Linked DNA regions of Youhaiella tibetensis. The protein of the gene in region 2 interacts with the protein of the main gene of each other region in a pairwise test. Links are inferred from orthologs where the notes say so. Each region holds a gene or a part of one and is shown on either strand. Other genes may lie near its edges.

The links. The genes of interacting proteins can lie anywhere in the genome.
Region 1: the proteins of gyrB (region 2) and gyrA interact in binary tests that used the Escherichia coli proteins (3 or more experiments, as listed by UniProt). The link is inferred for Youhaiella tibetensis from one-to-one orthologs.

Annotation. Positions count from the first base shown.
Region 1 is NZ_CP041690.1:2,329,670-2,334,861, forward strand. The notes cover bases 741-4,064. They hold gyrA (DNA gyrase subunit A), read right to left. Parts: upstream 3,695-4,064; coding sequence 941-3,694; downstream 741-940. Other genes in these bases: FNA67_RS11320 (winged helix-turn-helix transcriptional regulator), read right to left, coding at 3,783-4,064. In the rest of the region: FNA67_RS11310 (ABC-F family ATP-binding cassette domain-containing protein), read right to left, coding at 1-613; more of FNA67_RS11320, read right to left, coding at 4,065-4,196; FNA67_RS11325 (NAD(P)H-binding protein), read left to right, coding at 4,359-5,192. UniProt on the Escherichia coli protein: A type II topoisomerase that negatively supercoils closed circular double-stranded (ds) DNA in an ATP-dependent manner to maintain chromosomes in an underwound state.
Region 2 is NZ_CP041690.1:3,732-11,817, reverse strand. Bases 5,004-8,086 are described here. They hold gyrB (DNA topoisomerase (ATP-hydrolyzing) subunit B), read right to left. Parts: upstream 7,731-8,086; coding sequence 5,277-7,730; downstream 5,004-5,276. Other genes in these bases: recF (DNA replication/repair protein RecF), read right to left, coding at 7,830-8,086. Also shown: FNA67_RS00045 (ActS/PrrB/RegB family redox-sensitive histidine kinase), read right to left, coding at 1-121; FNA67_RS00040 (DUF2852 domain-containing protein), read left to right, coding at 261-713; FNA67_RS00035 (M48 family metallopeptidase), read left to right, coding at 827-1,555; FNA67_RS00030 (transglycosylase domain-containing protein), read right to left, coding at 1,579-3,963; FNA67_RS00025 (YybH family protein), read left to right, coding at 4,197-4,571. UniProt on the Escherichia coli protein: DNA gyrase negatively supercoils closed circular double-stranded DNA in an ATP-dependent manner to maintain chromosomes in an underwound state.

The DNA of each region.
Region 1 (5,192 bases), 2.3 Mb from region 2 along the record:
GCGGAAAATACTGCGAAGCCTCAGGACGCAGGAACAGCGTCCTGTTCGTCACGGCGTCGAGAAACGCGCGGTCGTGGCTGGCTATCACCACCGGAATATTCCGCGCCGCCAGGTTGAGCCAGGTCTCAAGCTGGTAGATCTTGGCCAGGTCCAGATGGTTCGTCGGCTCGTCCAGCAGCAGCGCATCCGGCTCGGTCACCCAGACACGGGCGATCAGCATCAGTCGCTGCCAGCCGCCGCTCAAGGCCCGCACAGGTCGCTCGCGCATGTCCTGCGGCGTCTCGAACTCATCGAGCACCACATCCACCCGCCAGGTCTCGTCTTCGCGCTGATGGGGCGGTAGCGCGCGTCGCACAGCCTCGTGGAGGGTGAGGTCGAGCAACGCTTCGGGCACGTCCTGCTCAACGAACCCGACGCGCATGCCGCGCGAACGCACGATTTCGCCCGAGGTTGGTTCGCCCTCGCCCGTCATGCATCTGAGAAGCGAGGTCTTGCCGCGACCGTTGCCGGCGACAAGGCCGACGCGATCGCCCTCGGCGATTACAAAATCAAGTCCGGCGAAAAGCGGATCGGTTGCGGTGATGCTGACATTGCGGAGGCTGATGGAGCCCATTTTTCGTCTTCCCGGTGTGGCGCAGCGCGCCAGAAAATCCCAAAGGCAATTCAGCCAGACAGCCGAACGCCACTAAGGGCAGACCAGGTCGATCACGACGGGAAATGGACGTCAGGAACCGCTTAGGTCAGCCCTGCAAGCAGATGTGCCGCAGGGCGAAGACGGGGCCACGCTGACGGTGGTGCCAAAAAAATAGCTGCACGTAGCCCTCCTTGGGTTCGCGGTTTCGATTGGGGAAAGCTAGCAGAGGATTCGCAGGCTTAGCAAGCCTGGCACAAAACGAAAGGGCCGGCGATCGGATCGCCGGCCCTATAACTCGAGAGGAACCTATTCCTCGGCGACCGGCGCTTCTTCGCCACCGCCCTCGCCTTCCTCGTCCTCGGGTTCGCTGATGCGCTCCACCGACACCACGCGCTCGCCATCGGCAGTATCGAGCACGATCACGCCCTGGCTACCGCGCGAGACGATGCGGATCGGCTTGTCGCCACCCACCGGAATGCGGATGGTCTGGCCGGCATCGGTGATCAGCATGATCTGATCCTCGTCCAGCACCGGGAAGGATGCGACGAGCTCGCCATTCCGCTTGTTGACCGCCATCGCGACGATACCCTTACCGCCGCGCCCGGTGATCCGGTACTCGTGGCTGGAAGTGCGCTTGCCGTAGCCATTCTCGGAAATGGTGAGGATGAACTGCTCGGCCGCGCTCATCGCCGCATAGCGCTCCTGGGAGAGCTCTCCGGCCACGGCTTCCTCGGCATCCTCCGAACCACCCTCCTCCGACTCGCCCTCGCCGCGGACGGCTCGGCTCATCTTGAGGTAGGCCGCACGTTCGTCCGGGCTGGCCTCGAAGTGGTGGAGAATGGCCATCGAGATGATCTTGTCACCCTCGGCCAGCGCGATGCCGCGCACGCCGGTGGAGTCGCGCCCCTTGAAGACGCGAACCTCATCGACCTGGAAGCGGATCGCCTGGCCCTGTGCGGTGGTCAGCAACACGTCGTCGTTGGCCGAACAGGTCGCAACGTCCACGATGCCATCGCCCTCGTCCAGCTTCATGGCGATCTTGCCGTTCTGGCGCACTTCCACGAAATCGGCCAGCGAGTTGCGGCGAACCGTGCCGCGCGTGGTCGAGAACATGATGTCCAGGTTCTGCCAGCTCTCCTCGTCCTCGGGCAGTGGCATGATCGAGGTGATGCGCTCGCCTTGCTCGAGCGGCAGGATATTGATCAGCGCCTTGCCGCGCGCCTGGGGAGCGGCCAGCGGCAGCCTCCAGACCTTGAGCTTGTAGACGATGCCGCGGGAGGTGAAGAACAGCACGGGCGTATGCGTGCTGGTGACGAAGAGGCGCGAGACGAAATCTTCGTCGCGCGTGGCCATGCCCGAGCGCCCCTTCCCGCCGCGATGCTGCGCGCGGTACTGGTTGAGCGGCACGCGCTTGATGTAGCCGCCATGCGTGACGGTCACCACCATGTCTTCGCGTGCGATCAGGTCCTCATCGTCGAGGTCGCCGAAATTCTCTTCGATGACCGTCTTGCGGTCGGTCCCGAACTGCTCGCGGACTTCGACGAGTTCGTCGCGGATGATCTGGCGCACCCGTTCGCGCGAACGCAGGATATCGAGGTACTCGGCAATGTCCTTGCCCAGCCCGTCCAGTTCGTTGCCGATTTCGTCGCGGCCGAGTGCCGTGAGGCGCGAGAGCGTCAGCGCCAGGATGGCGCGGGCCTGCTCGTCCGAGAGCTTGAACGTGCCGTCCTCTTCGATCCGGTGTCGCGGATCGTCGATAAGGGCGATCAACGGCGCCACGTCGCGGGCAGGCCAGTTGCGTACCATCAGCCGCTCACGCGCCGTCGCCGGATCGGGCGCGGCGCGAATAAGAGCGATGACTTCGTCAACGTTGGCCACCGCGACCGCCAGGCCCACCAAGATGTGGGCACGATCGCGCGCCTTGTTGAGCAGGAACTTGGCACGGCGCGTTACCACTTCCTCGCGGAAGGCGATGAAGGCGGACAGGATCGTCTGCACGTTCATCAGCTCGGGCTTGCCACCGTTGAGCGCCACGAAGTTGCAGCCGAACGAGGACTGCAGCGGCGTGTAGCGATAGAGCTGGTTGAGCACCACGTCAGGCAGCGCGTCGCGCTTGATCTCGATCACCACGCGCATGCCGTTGCGATCGGACTCGTCGCGCATGTCGGAGATGCCTTCGACGCGCTTGTCGCGCACCAGTTCGGCGATCTTCTCGATCATCTGCGCCTTGTTCACCTGATAGGGAATCTCGGTGATGATAAGCGCTTCGCGTTCCTTGCGGACCTCTTCGATCGCCACCTTGCCGCGCATGAGCACCGAGCCGCGCCCGGTCTCATAGGCCTGGCGGATGCCCGAGCGCCCGAGGATCAGGCCTGCGGTCGGAAAATCCGGCCCGGGCATGACTTCGAGGATCTGGTCGATCGTCGCGCTGGGGTTGTCCATCATCAGCAGCGTGGCGTCGATGACTTCGCGCAGGTTGTGCGTCGGAATATTGGTGGCCATGCCCACGGCGATGCCGCCGCCGCCATTGACCAGCAGGTTCGGGAACCGTGCGGGCAGGACGACAGGCTCGCGCTCGGAGGCGTCGTAGTTGTCCTTGAAGTTGACGGTATCCTTGTCGAGATCCTCGAGCAGGAAGCCCGTGACCTTCTCCATGCGCACTTCGGTGTAGCGCATGGCGGCCGGATCATCGCCGTCGACCGAACCGAAATTGCCCTGCCCGTCGATGAGCGTGACGCCCATCGAGAAATCCTGCGCCATGCGCACCAGCGACATGTAGACGGCGGCGTCGCCATGCGGGTGATACTTACCGATAACGTCGCCGACCACGCGGGCCGACTTCCTGTAGGGCCGGTTCCACTCGTAGCCCTGCTCGTTCATCGAAAACAGGATGCGCCGGTGCACCGGCTTGAGACCGTCCCGCACGTCCGGCAGCGCGCGGCTCACGATCACGCTCATGGCGTAATCGAGATACGACTTGCGCATTTCGTCGGTGATGGAAACGAGAGCGATATCGGAAGGCGTCGCAGCGCCGTTCGCGTCGTCAGGGATATCTGTCACTGGGCTGATTCGATGTTTGCCAACATGGCCATGATATAGGCGATTCCTGGCCCGGACCCAAATCCGGTTGCTGAGTTGTTAACGCCCGTTAGGCGACCGCTTGCGCGTCGAAGTCGCTGCGCGCCCGCTCGATCTGCTGGTATCGCGCATCCGCCCATTCGACGAGAATGGAGAACGGCCGCAGCAGCGACACGCCGAGTTCTGTCAGCTCGTACTCCACCGCCGGCGGAACCGTCGGGAAAACCGTGCGGGAAACCAGCCCGTCGCGCTGCAGCTCCTTGAGCGTCTGCGTCAGCATCTTCTGGGAAATATCGGGAATTGCTCGCCGAATCTGATTGAAGCGCATCGCCCCTGGCGCTAGTTCTAGCACGATGAGCATGCTCCATTTGTCGCTTATTTTGTCGAGTATGCCGCGCACGGGACAATCAGCCAGTGCGCCGTTGATCCCTGCCTTCCGAAATTGAGTGACCACGGCTTCGAGCCTGGCGGCATCATCTGACATCTGAAACTCCCGGTTACCGCGCGGTGACCTTCCGCGGCGAAAGTGCCTTCTTTCGCCCTGGATACGTCGCCGCTATATCGAAGGCAATCTCTTTTAGAGACCTAGTTTTCAACAGAGAGCGAGCGACTGCCCTGTGCAGCGCTTCCACGAACGGAGACTCCCATGGCAAATTTCGCCAATACAACCCTGCTCGTCACGGGCGCCAGCGGCCATCTCGGGCGCAAGGCCGTCGACCAGCTGCTCGCCCGCGGCGCCCAGAAGATCGTCGCCATGACCCGCAGCCCGGACAAGATCGCGGACCTCGCCGCCAAAGGCGTAGAAGTGCGGGCCGGCAGCTTCGATGATACGGCTTCCCTTGACGCGGCCTTCAAGGGTGTCGACCGCCTGCTTCTCATCAGCACCGACACCGTGGGCATTCCCGGCGGTCGCAAGGCCCAGCACATCCGCGCCATCGACGCGGCAGAGCGAGCCGGCGTCAGCCACATCGTCTATACGAGCCTTACCGCGCCCTACCCGAGCGCCGATCCCGCCAGCGTCATCCCCGACGACCATTTCTGGACCGAGGCGCGCCTCGCCGCGGGAAAGGCAGACTGGTCCTCGCTTCGCAACAATCTCTACGCCGAAGGTATCTTGCAGTCGGCGGGCGCAGCCATCGCCAGCGGCAAGCTTTACCATGCCCAAGGCAAAGCGGGCCGAGCCTCTGTCGCCCATGACGACGCCGCGGCCGCAGCCGCCGGCGCACTCTTGCTGGCAGAAGGCAAGCGCATCTATGACGTCGGCGGCCCCGAGGCGTTGACCCAGGCCGAGGTCGCAGCGCTGCTCAGTGAACTGTCGGGCAAACCCGTGGAGGCTGTCGCCCTCTCTGGCGAAGACTTCCGCGCCGGCCTGCGCGCCGCCGGTGTACCCGAGGCGTTCATCGGTATTGCCGCTCAGTTCGACCTGGACACCGCACAGGGTTACCACGCCATCGTCACCGATGCCGTTGAGGTCCTGACG
Region 2 (8,086 bases):
AGAGCACGGCGACCGTCTGGCCGCCGACGGCCAGCCAGCGCAACCAGACCAGGGTCTCAAGCCTTATAGGCCTGAAGGTCGCCGCCTGCTGGAGGGCGCCGGATGGCTCCATGATAGTCATTTGGGTCTCCTCGCCCGCCGATATCGTACCGCGATAGGTAGGGTTAACCGGCTTTTCAAGGGCAAAAAACCCCATGCGTCCCGTTGATCGCCGGCTGGACGGGACCAAATCAGCCTTGTTCGTGACTGGGAGTACCGCAATGCACACTGCCATTATCAAACCGCAATGGTCACCGCTCACCATCGCCCTGATGGTGCTGGGCTTCATCGTGTTCTGGCCGCTCGGCCTGGCGATGCTGGCCTATATCATCTGGGGCGAGAAGTTCGGCGGTTCGGCCGAACGTGCCGACGCCTGGGTCAACAAGCAGAAGGCCTGGGCCAACCGGAGCTGGGGCTGCGGCCCGCGCGGCTTTGCCCGCAACAGCTTCGGCAGCGGCAATGCCGCGTTCGACGAATATCGCGACGAGCAGCTCAAGCGCCTCGAAGAGGAACGCCGCCGGCTCGACGAAGAGATCAACGAGTTCCACGAGTACATGCGCAACCTGCGCATGGCCAAGGATCGCGAAGAGTTCGATCGCTTCATGCGTAACCGCAACGGGAACCGGCCCAATTACGGCCAGCCGTCCTCGGACGACAACCCGACACAGGTCTAGGTCTCCTCCTGACGCAACTTTGAGTGAAGTTGCTACCTGACGCCCCGCAAGGGGCGTCTTTTGTCTGTGGAACTGTACCGGGCGAATCGGCTCTTATCGCCAGGATGCTGCGATTGTTCGAACCCAAGTTTCCCGCTTCCACCCAGGCCCGCGTCGACGGCCAGCCCGTCCAGATCGCGGTGCGGGTGAGCGCGCGTGCACGCAGCTATCGGCTCTCGATTCCCCATCAGGGCGGTCCGGTGCTGACGGTGCCGCGGCACGGGCGCTGGTCGGAGGCCGAGGCCTTTCTCAACCGGCAGACGGCCTGGCTCGCGGCGCGCCTCAAGCGCAGCGCCGGGCCCCTGCCCTTCGCCGAAGGCGCCGAGGTACCGGTGCGCGGCGTGCGCCACCGCATAGTGGGCACGGGCAAGGTGCGCGGGCGGGTCGAGGCGCTGCTGGTGGCCGAGGGGCCATCGCTCTTCGTGCCGGGAGAGCCGCAGCACCATTCCCGACGCCTCACCGACTGGTTCAAGGCCGAGGCGCAGCGCGACCTCGAGGCACGCGTGGCGATCCACGCCGCCAATCTGAACGTCAAGGTCAAGTCGATCAGCATGCGCAGCCAGTCCACGCGCTGGGGCTCGTGCTCGAGCGCGGGACGCCTCAACTTCAACTGGCGGCTGGTGCTGGCGCCCGATTTCGTGCTCGACTACGTGGCGGCCCACGAAGTGGCGCACCTGGTCGAGATGAACCACTCCCCGGCCTTCTGGGCGACGGTCAGGCGCACGCTGCCCGACATGGAGCGCGGCAAGGCCTGGCTCAAGGCGCATGGGCGCGAGCTCATGGCCTATGGCATCGAGGCCTGAGCCCGGCGAAACTCGCCGGGCCGCTAGTTCCCGAAGATACCGTTGATGATGTCGACCACCGTGGTCTTCTTCTGCGGCTCGACCTGCTGGATCGGCTGCGGTTGCTGCTGCTGGGGCACGTCGGCGGGCGGCTGCATGTAGACCTGCTGCTGGGCCTGGGGCTCGAGCTGGGTCGGCTGGATGCCGTTGATGTCGCCGAGCTGGCCCTCCGGCGGCAGCGTCTGGGGCTGGCCGAGCACATCGCCGGCCGGCGCCTCCTGGGCGGGCTGGAGATATTGCTGGGGCACGGCCTCGTAGACCTGCTCGCCATCGGGGGTGAGCACGGGGTTGCCGTTGGCATCCATCATGGGCTGCATGGGCAGGTCGGCGGTGGTCGGCTGGGTGACCCCGCCCGGAATGGCGGCGACCGTCAGGCCCTGGTGCGCCTTGTTCATGAACTCGGTCCAGATCTGCGCCGGCACGTTGCCGCCCGAGAGCGAGGTCTTCTTCTCGTCGTCGTTCCCGAGCCAGACGCCGGTCACCATGTGGGACGTATAGCCCACGAAGAGCGCGTCGCGCGCCTTCTGGGACGTACCGGTCTTGCCGCCGATCGGCCAGCCGTTGAGATGGGCGCCCTTGCCCGTACCGACCTGGACGGCGGTCTGGAGCATGTCGTTCATCTCGGCGAGGATGGGCGGGGCAATCACCTGTCCGGGGCCGGCGGGCACGGCGTCATAGAGCGTCTTGCCGCTGGCGGTCTCGATATGGGTGATGACGTTGGCAATGACCCCGTTGCCGCCATTGGCGAAGGGCGCATAGGCCGCGGTCAGCTCGAGCAGGGAGACTTCCGAGGTGCCCAGCGCAATCGAGGGCACCGCATCCATGTGGGAGGAAATGCCCATGCGCATGGCTGTCTCGACCACCACTTGCGGGGTGACGTCGATGGCCAGGCGCGCAGCGATGGTATTGAGCGAATAGGCCAGGCCCGTGCGAAGCGTCACCGGACCATTATACTTGCGCGAGGCGTTTTCCGGGCTCCAGCCCTCATAGGTGAAGGGGGCGTCATCGGCCACGGTGTCGGGCGTATAGCCCTTTTCCATGGCTGCCAGGTAGACGAAGGGCTTGAAGGCCGAGCCGGGCTGGCGGCGCGCGGTCACGGCGCGGTTGTACTGGCTCTTGGCGTAGTCCACCCCGCCCACCATGGCGCGCACGGTGCCGTCGGGCTCCATGGCGACCAGCGCGCCCTGGGAGAAGCCGCGCTTGGGCCCTTCCTTGGCGACCGCTTCCTTGACGATGAACTCGGCCTGCTTCTGGAGATCCCAGTTGATGGTGGTCTGCACGACCACGTCTTCCTTGATGTCCCCGATATAGGCCTGCATGAGGCTTTCGACCCAGTCTGCGACGTAGGATTCGGCGCCGGCCACCTTGGTGCGGATGGGCTGACCCGGATCGATCGCGGCCGCCTTGGCCTCGTCCTGGGTGATGTAGCCTTCCTCGGCCATGGCCTGGAGCACCAGTTTCTGGCGCTGGGCGGCACGTTCGGGGTTGGACTTGGGATTGTAGGTCGAGGGTGCCTTGAGCACGCCCGCCAGCATGGCCGCCTGGGCCAGAGACAGGTTGCGCGCCGAGACGCCGAAATAGGTCTGCGCCGCCGCTTCGATGCCGTAGGAATTGTGGCCGAAGAACATGCGGTTGAGATAGAGCTCGAGGATCTGGTCCTTGGAATAGTTGCGCTCCAGCCAGAGGGCCAGCACCGCTTCCTGCACCTTGCGGCCCAGGGTCTGGTCCGGCGAGAGGAAGAGATTCTTGGCGACCTGCTGGGTGATGGTCGAAGCGCCACGGGTAACCCCGCCGGCCTTGAGGCTTTCGAGCGCCACGGCAGCCAGGCCGATCGGATCGATGCCGAAATGGCTCATGAAGCGGCGGTCTTCGATGGCGATGAAGGCGGCCGGCACGTAATAGGGCAGCTCGCGGATCGAGACGGCTTCGCCGCCGGTCTTGCCGCGGTTGGAGATCAGCTGGCCATCGGCGGCGAGGATGCGGATATTGGGCGGCCGGTCGGGCACGGCCCAGGTGTCGGACGCGGGCAGTTGCGCGGCGAAATAGACCACGATGCCGGCTACGGCGATGCCGCCCCAGATGGCGAGGATGAAGACCCAGTAGAAGAGCCGCATCAGGAAGCCGCCAGCGGTGTTGCGCTTGCGGCTCCGCTTGGCCTTGGCGGGCTTGGCCTTGCCGCGCTGCGGCTTCTTGGGCGGCGGGGCGCCACCGGAGCGTTCGTCGTCCACGAAGCTGCCGACGGCGGCCGCTCCCATGGAGGGTTCTACCTTCTTGGCTCCCCAACCGGTGCGCTTGGCAGCGGTCTTGCGACCACGCTTGGCGGCCGGCTGTGCGCCGACCCGATCTTCAGGAGAGATGCGAAATTCCATGAACCGAGCCCCGGGGCCAATCTCGAGCTTTGCGCCCTGGCGGCGCAAGCCATTCAATGCCTTGAAAGCCAAGCTTTAGCAGCTAACGGGTCGGGCGACAAAACCCTTTCCCCTGCGCTTGGCGGCACGCTACGCTATCGCCAGCAAATGTGGCCGGTTTATGTGACGGAGGCCGGCCTGCCAAGGGTTGTTGCCGTCCGGTAACATCACTTTTTGCGCCGGGGAGGACGATTTTGGACGCGACCGACGGGCCCGAGGCGGTCATGGCGCTCTATGGCGAGCGTATCAACAGGCACCGGTTCGACGAGCTGGCGCCGCTGATCTCGGAGGAGGCCAGTTTCTGGTTCTCGGAGGGTTCGTTTACCGGCCCCACCATCCGCCAGGCCTTCGAGCGCACCTGGGATCTGGTCCGCGACGAGCATTACTGGCTCGACGAATTGCGCTGGATCGCGCTTGGCCCCGATGCCGCCAGCTGCATCTACCGCTTCAACTGGCGCGGCGAGATCAACGGCGCCCCCACCCAGGGCCACGGCCGCGGCACAACGGTCCTGCGCCGCGAACCCGCCGGCTGGAAAATCGTTCACGAGCATTTGAGCCGGGAAGCGTAGGTAGCGGGGAATCGCCGGCGCGCCACCCCGACGGGCTGATCGGTGTTTTCCAACCGTTTCGGCCTCAGAAGTGGCCCCCGCGGAAGGCGTGACCAACTCCAGACAACCGCGCCACCACTGCCCCGCGTGTTTCCACCGCCCCAACCCCATCGCCTCCCTCCCCCTTGTGGTCGGGCCCAGGAAATCTATCCCCGCCCCAGAGCGGGGAAACTGCGCCGGGGAATGGGCGGAGAGAGCGCGTGCCACCCCAATCTCGACAAAGCTCCAAAAACACTTATCCCCGCACACCACCCCTCCCGCATACTTTCCCGATCCCTCCGCCAACGGCGAGGCACGGTACGCGGTGCTGCGGCGGCTGGCGTCAGGACTGGGTGCAGGAAAGTCGACAGCCTGCATCTTGCTCTGCCGCCAGGATCTGGGAGTTGGGGGAAGTCCGGGGGCGCCTGGGCTTACGGCCTAAGTGTGACGTGACCGGCCCGGAGTGCGCTCGCGGGCAACTTGCGTGGACGGGCTTGTAGAAACCCCAAACGCTCAAGGGGCGAGGCGATGCCTCGCACTATCGCTAGCATCCATCGACTTGAGGCAAACCTCGCCCCGAGCCGCCAATGAACCACCCCGCAACCGACCGGAGCGATCCGAGCCGGCGTTTCGGGATGCCTAAACGAAAAGGGCCGCCCGGAGGCGGCCCCTTGCCGAAATCAGCAGCTAGACGTCGAGATTGGCGACGCTGAGGGCATTGTCCTGGATGAAGTCGCGGCGCGGCTCGACCAGGTCGCCCATGAGCTGGGTGAAGGTCAGGTCGGCTTCGTCGCTCTCCTTGACCTCGACCTTGAGCAGGGTGCGCACATTGGGATCGAGCGTGGTTTCCCAGAGCTGCTCGGGGTTCATCTCGCCCAGGCCCTTGTAGCGCTGGAGGGAAATGCCCTTGCGGCCGGCATCGGTGATCGCCTTGAACAGCGAGGACGGGCCGTAGATCGGGGTTTCCTCGCCCTTGCGCACCAGCTTGGCGACGCCGCCGTACAGGTCGTCGAGCTTGCCGGTGATCTGGCGCAGCTTGCGGGCGTCGGCGCTGTTGAGCAGGGCCTTGTCGATGAGGTGGCTCTCGGTCACGCCGCGCACGGTGCGGCTGAAATTGAGGCCGTCCTCGTCGGTGACCTCGCCTTTCCAGCCGCGTTCGTACTCGTCGGTGATGCGATCGAGCCGGTTGGCGACGCGCTGCATGACTTCGCCCGAGCGGGCAGGATCGGCCACCGCCTCGGGATCCAGCCCGCCGACGATGGCGGCCTGCTCGACGATGGAGCGGTTGTAGCGGGTGTTGAGGCTCTCGATGCCATGCACGAGGTCACGGGCCTGGTTGACGATGTCGAGAAGATCGGCGCCCGCATGGGTCGTGCCCTTGCGCGTGGTGAAGACCGCGTCGTCGACACCGCCAGAGATGAGGTAGTCCTCTAGGGCCTTCTCGTCCTTGAGATACTGCTCGGAGGAACCGCGCTTGATCTTATAGAGCGGCGGCTGGGCGATATAGATGTGGCCGCGCTCGAGCAGTTCGGGGGTCTGCCGGTAGAAGAACGTCAGCAGCAGCGTGCGGATGTGGGCGCCGTCGACATCGGCGTCCGTCATGATGATGATCTTGTGATAACGGAGCTTGTCGGCGTTGAATTCCTCGCGCCCGATCCCGGTGCCGAGCGCGGTGATGAGCGTGCCCACCTGCTCGGACGAAATCATGCGGTCGAAGCGCGCGCGCTCGACATTGAGGATCTTGCCCTTGAGCGGCAGCACCGCCTGGGTGGCGCGATCGCGCCCCTGCTTGGCCGAGCCACCAGCGGAGTCACCCTCCACCAGGAAGATCTCGGACTTGGCCGGATCCTTCTCCTGGCAGTCGGCGAGCTTGCCGGGGAGCGAGGAGATCTCAAGGGCCGACTTGCGGCGGGTGAGTTCGCGCGCCTTGCGGGCCGCTTCGCGGGCAGCAGCGGCCTCGGCGACCTTGCCGACCACGTTCTTGGCCTCGGAGGGATGCTCCTCGAACCATTGGCCGAGCTTGTCGTTGACGACATTCTCGACGGCCGGGCGCACCTCGGAGGAAACCAGCTTGTCCTTGGTCTGGGAGGAGAATTTGGGGTCCGGCACCTTGACCGAGAGCACGCAGGTCAGCCCCTCGCGGGCGTCTTCACCGGAAAGCTGCACCTTCTCGCGCTTGAGGATGCCGCTGGTCTCGGCATAGCTGGTGATCTGGCGCGTCAGCGCGGCGCGCAGGCCCGCCAGGTGCGTGCCGCCATCGCGCTGCGGGATGTTGTTGGTAAAGCAGAGCACGTTCTCGTGGTAGCTGTCGTTCCACTGCAGCGCGACCTCGACGGTAATGCCGTCTTTCTCGTGCGTGAACGAGATGGGCGATTCCATGATCGGCTGCTTGGCCTTGTCGAGATATTTCACGAAGGCTTCGAGGCCGCCCTCATAGTGCAGCTCGACATCGACCGGCTCGGGGTGGCGGCGATCCGAGAGGATGATGCGCACGCCCGAATTGAGGAAAGCCAGCTCGCGCAGGCGGTGTTCGAGCGTCTTGAAGTCGAACTCGACCTGGGTGAAGGTCTGCGGCGAGGGCAGGAAGCTGACCTCGGTGCCCGAGCGGCCCTCATAGGTGCCCGGGGTCTTGTTCTGCTCGTAGGTGCCGGTGACGGCCAGCGGCGCATCGGGCTCGCCATGGGTGAAGCCCATCTCGTGAATCTCGCCATCGCGACGGATTTTCAGGCGCAGCCAGGTGGAAAGCGCGTTCACCACCGAGATGCCGACGCCGTGCAGGCCACCGGAAACCTTATAGGAATTCTGGTCGAACTTACCGCCGGCATGGAGCTGGGTCATGATGACCTCGGCCGCCGAGACACCCTCTTCCTTGTGGATGCCGGTGGGCATGCCGCGGCCATTGTCGATGATGGACGCCGAGCCATCGGCATTGAGGATCACCGTCACCAGGTCAGCGTGACCGGCCAGAGCCTCGTCGATGGCGTTATCGACAGCCTCGTAGACCATGTGATGCAGGCCCGAACCGTCGTCGGTATCCCCGATATACATGCCCGGGCGCTTGCGCACCGCATCCAGGCCCTTGAGGACCTTGATGGAGTCGGCGCCGTACTCGGAGGAATCGTGGTTGGTTTCGTCGGTCATGGGATCCCGAATCAGGAAATTTTGGGAGTTATCCGTTTCTAGCGGATGGGGTGCTTATCCCCAAGCAAAATGGCCGATTTTGGCCGGTTTTGGAGGGGATTACGGACTGGGTGCAAGCCTGCCGTCCTTGACGGCGACGACCTGGGCGCGAGGACCGAGGGCTTCGAAGAGGACCGGGTCCGTTCCCGTCATGAAGCACTGGGTCCCGAGGCTGTCGAACGCGGCGAAAAGCGAGGCGCGACGGCCGGAATCGAGATGTGCGGCGATCTCGTCGAGCAGCAGGAACGGGGTGATGCCGGTCATGCGCGAGACGAGCTTGGCCTGAGCCAGGACCAGCCCGATGAGAAGCGCCTTCT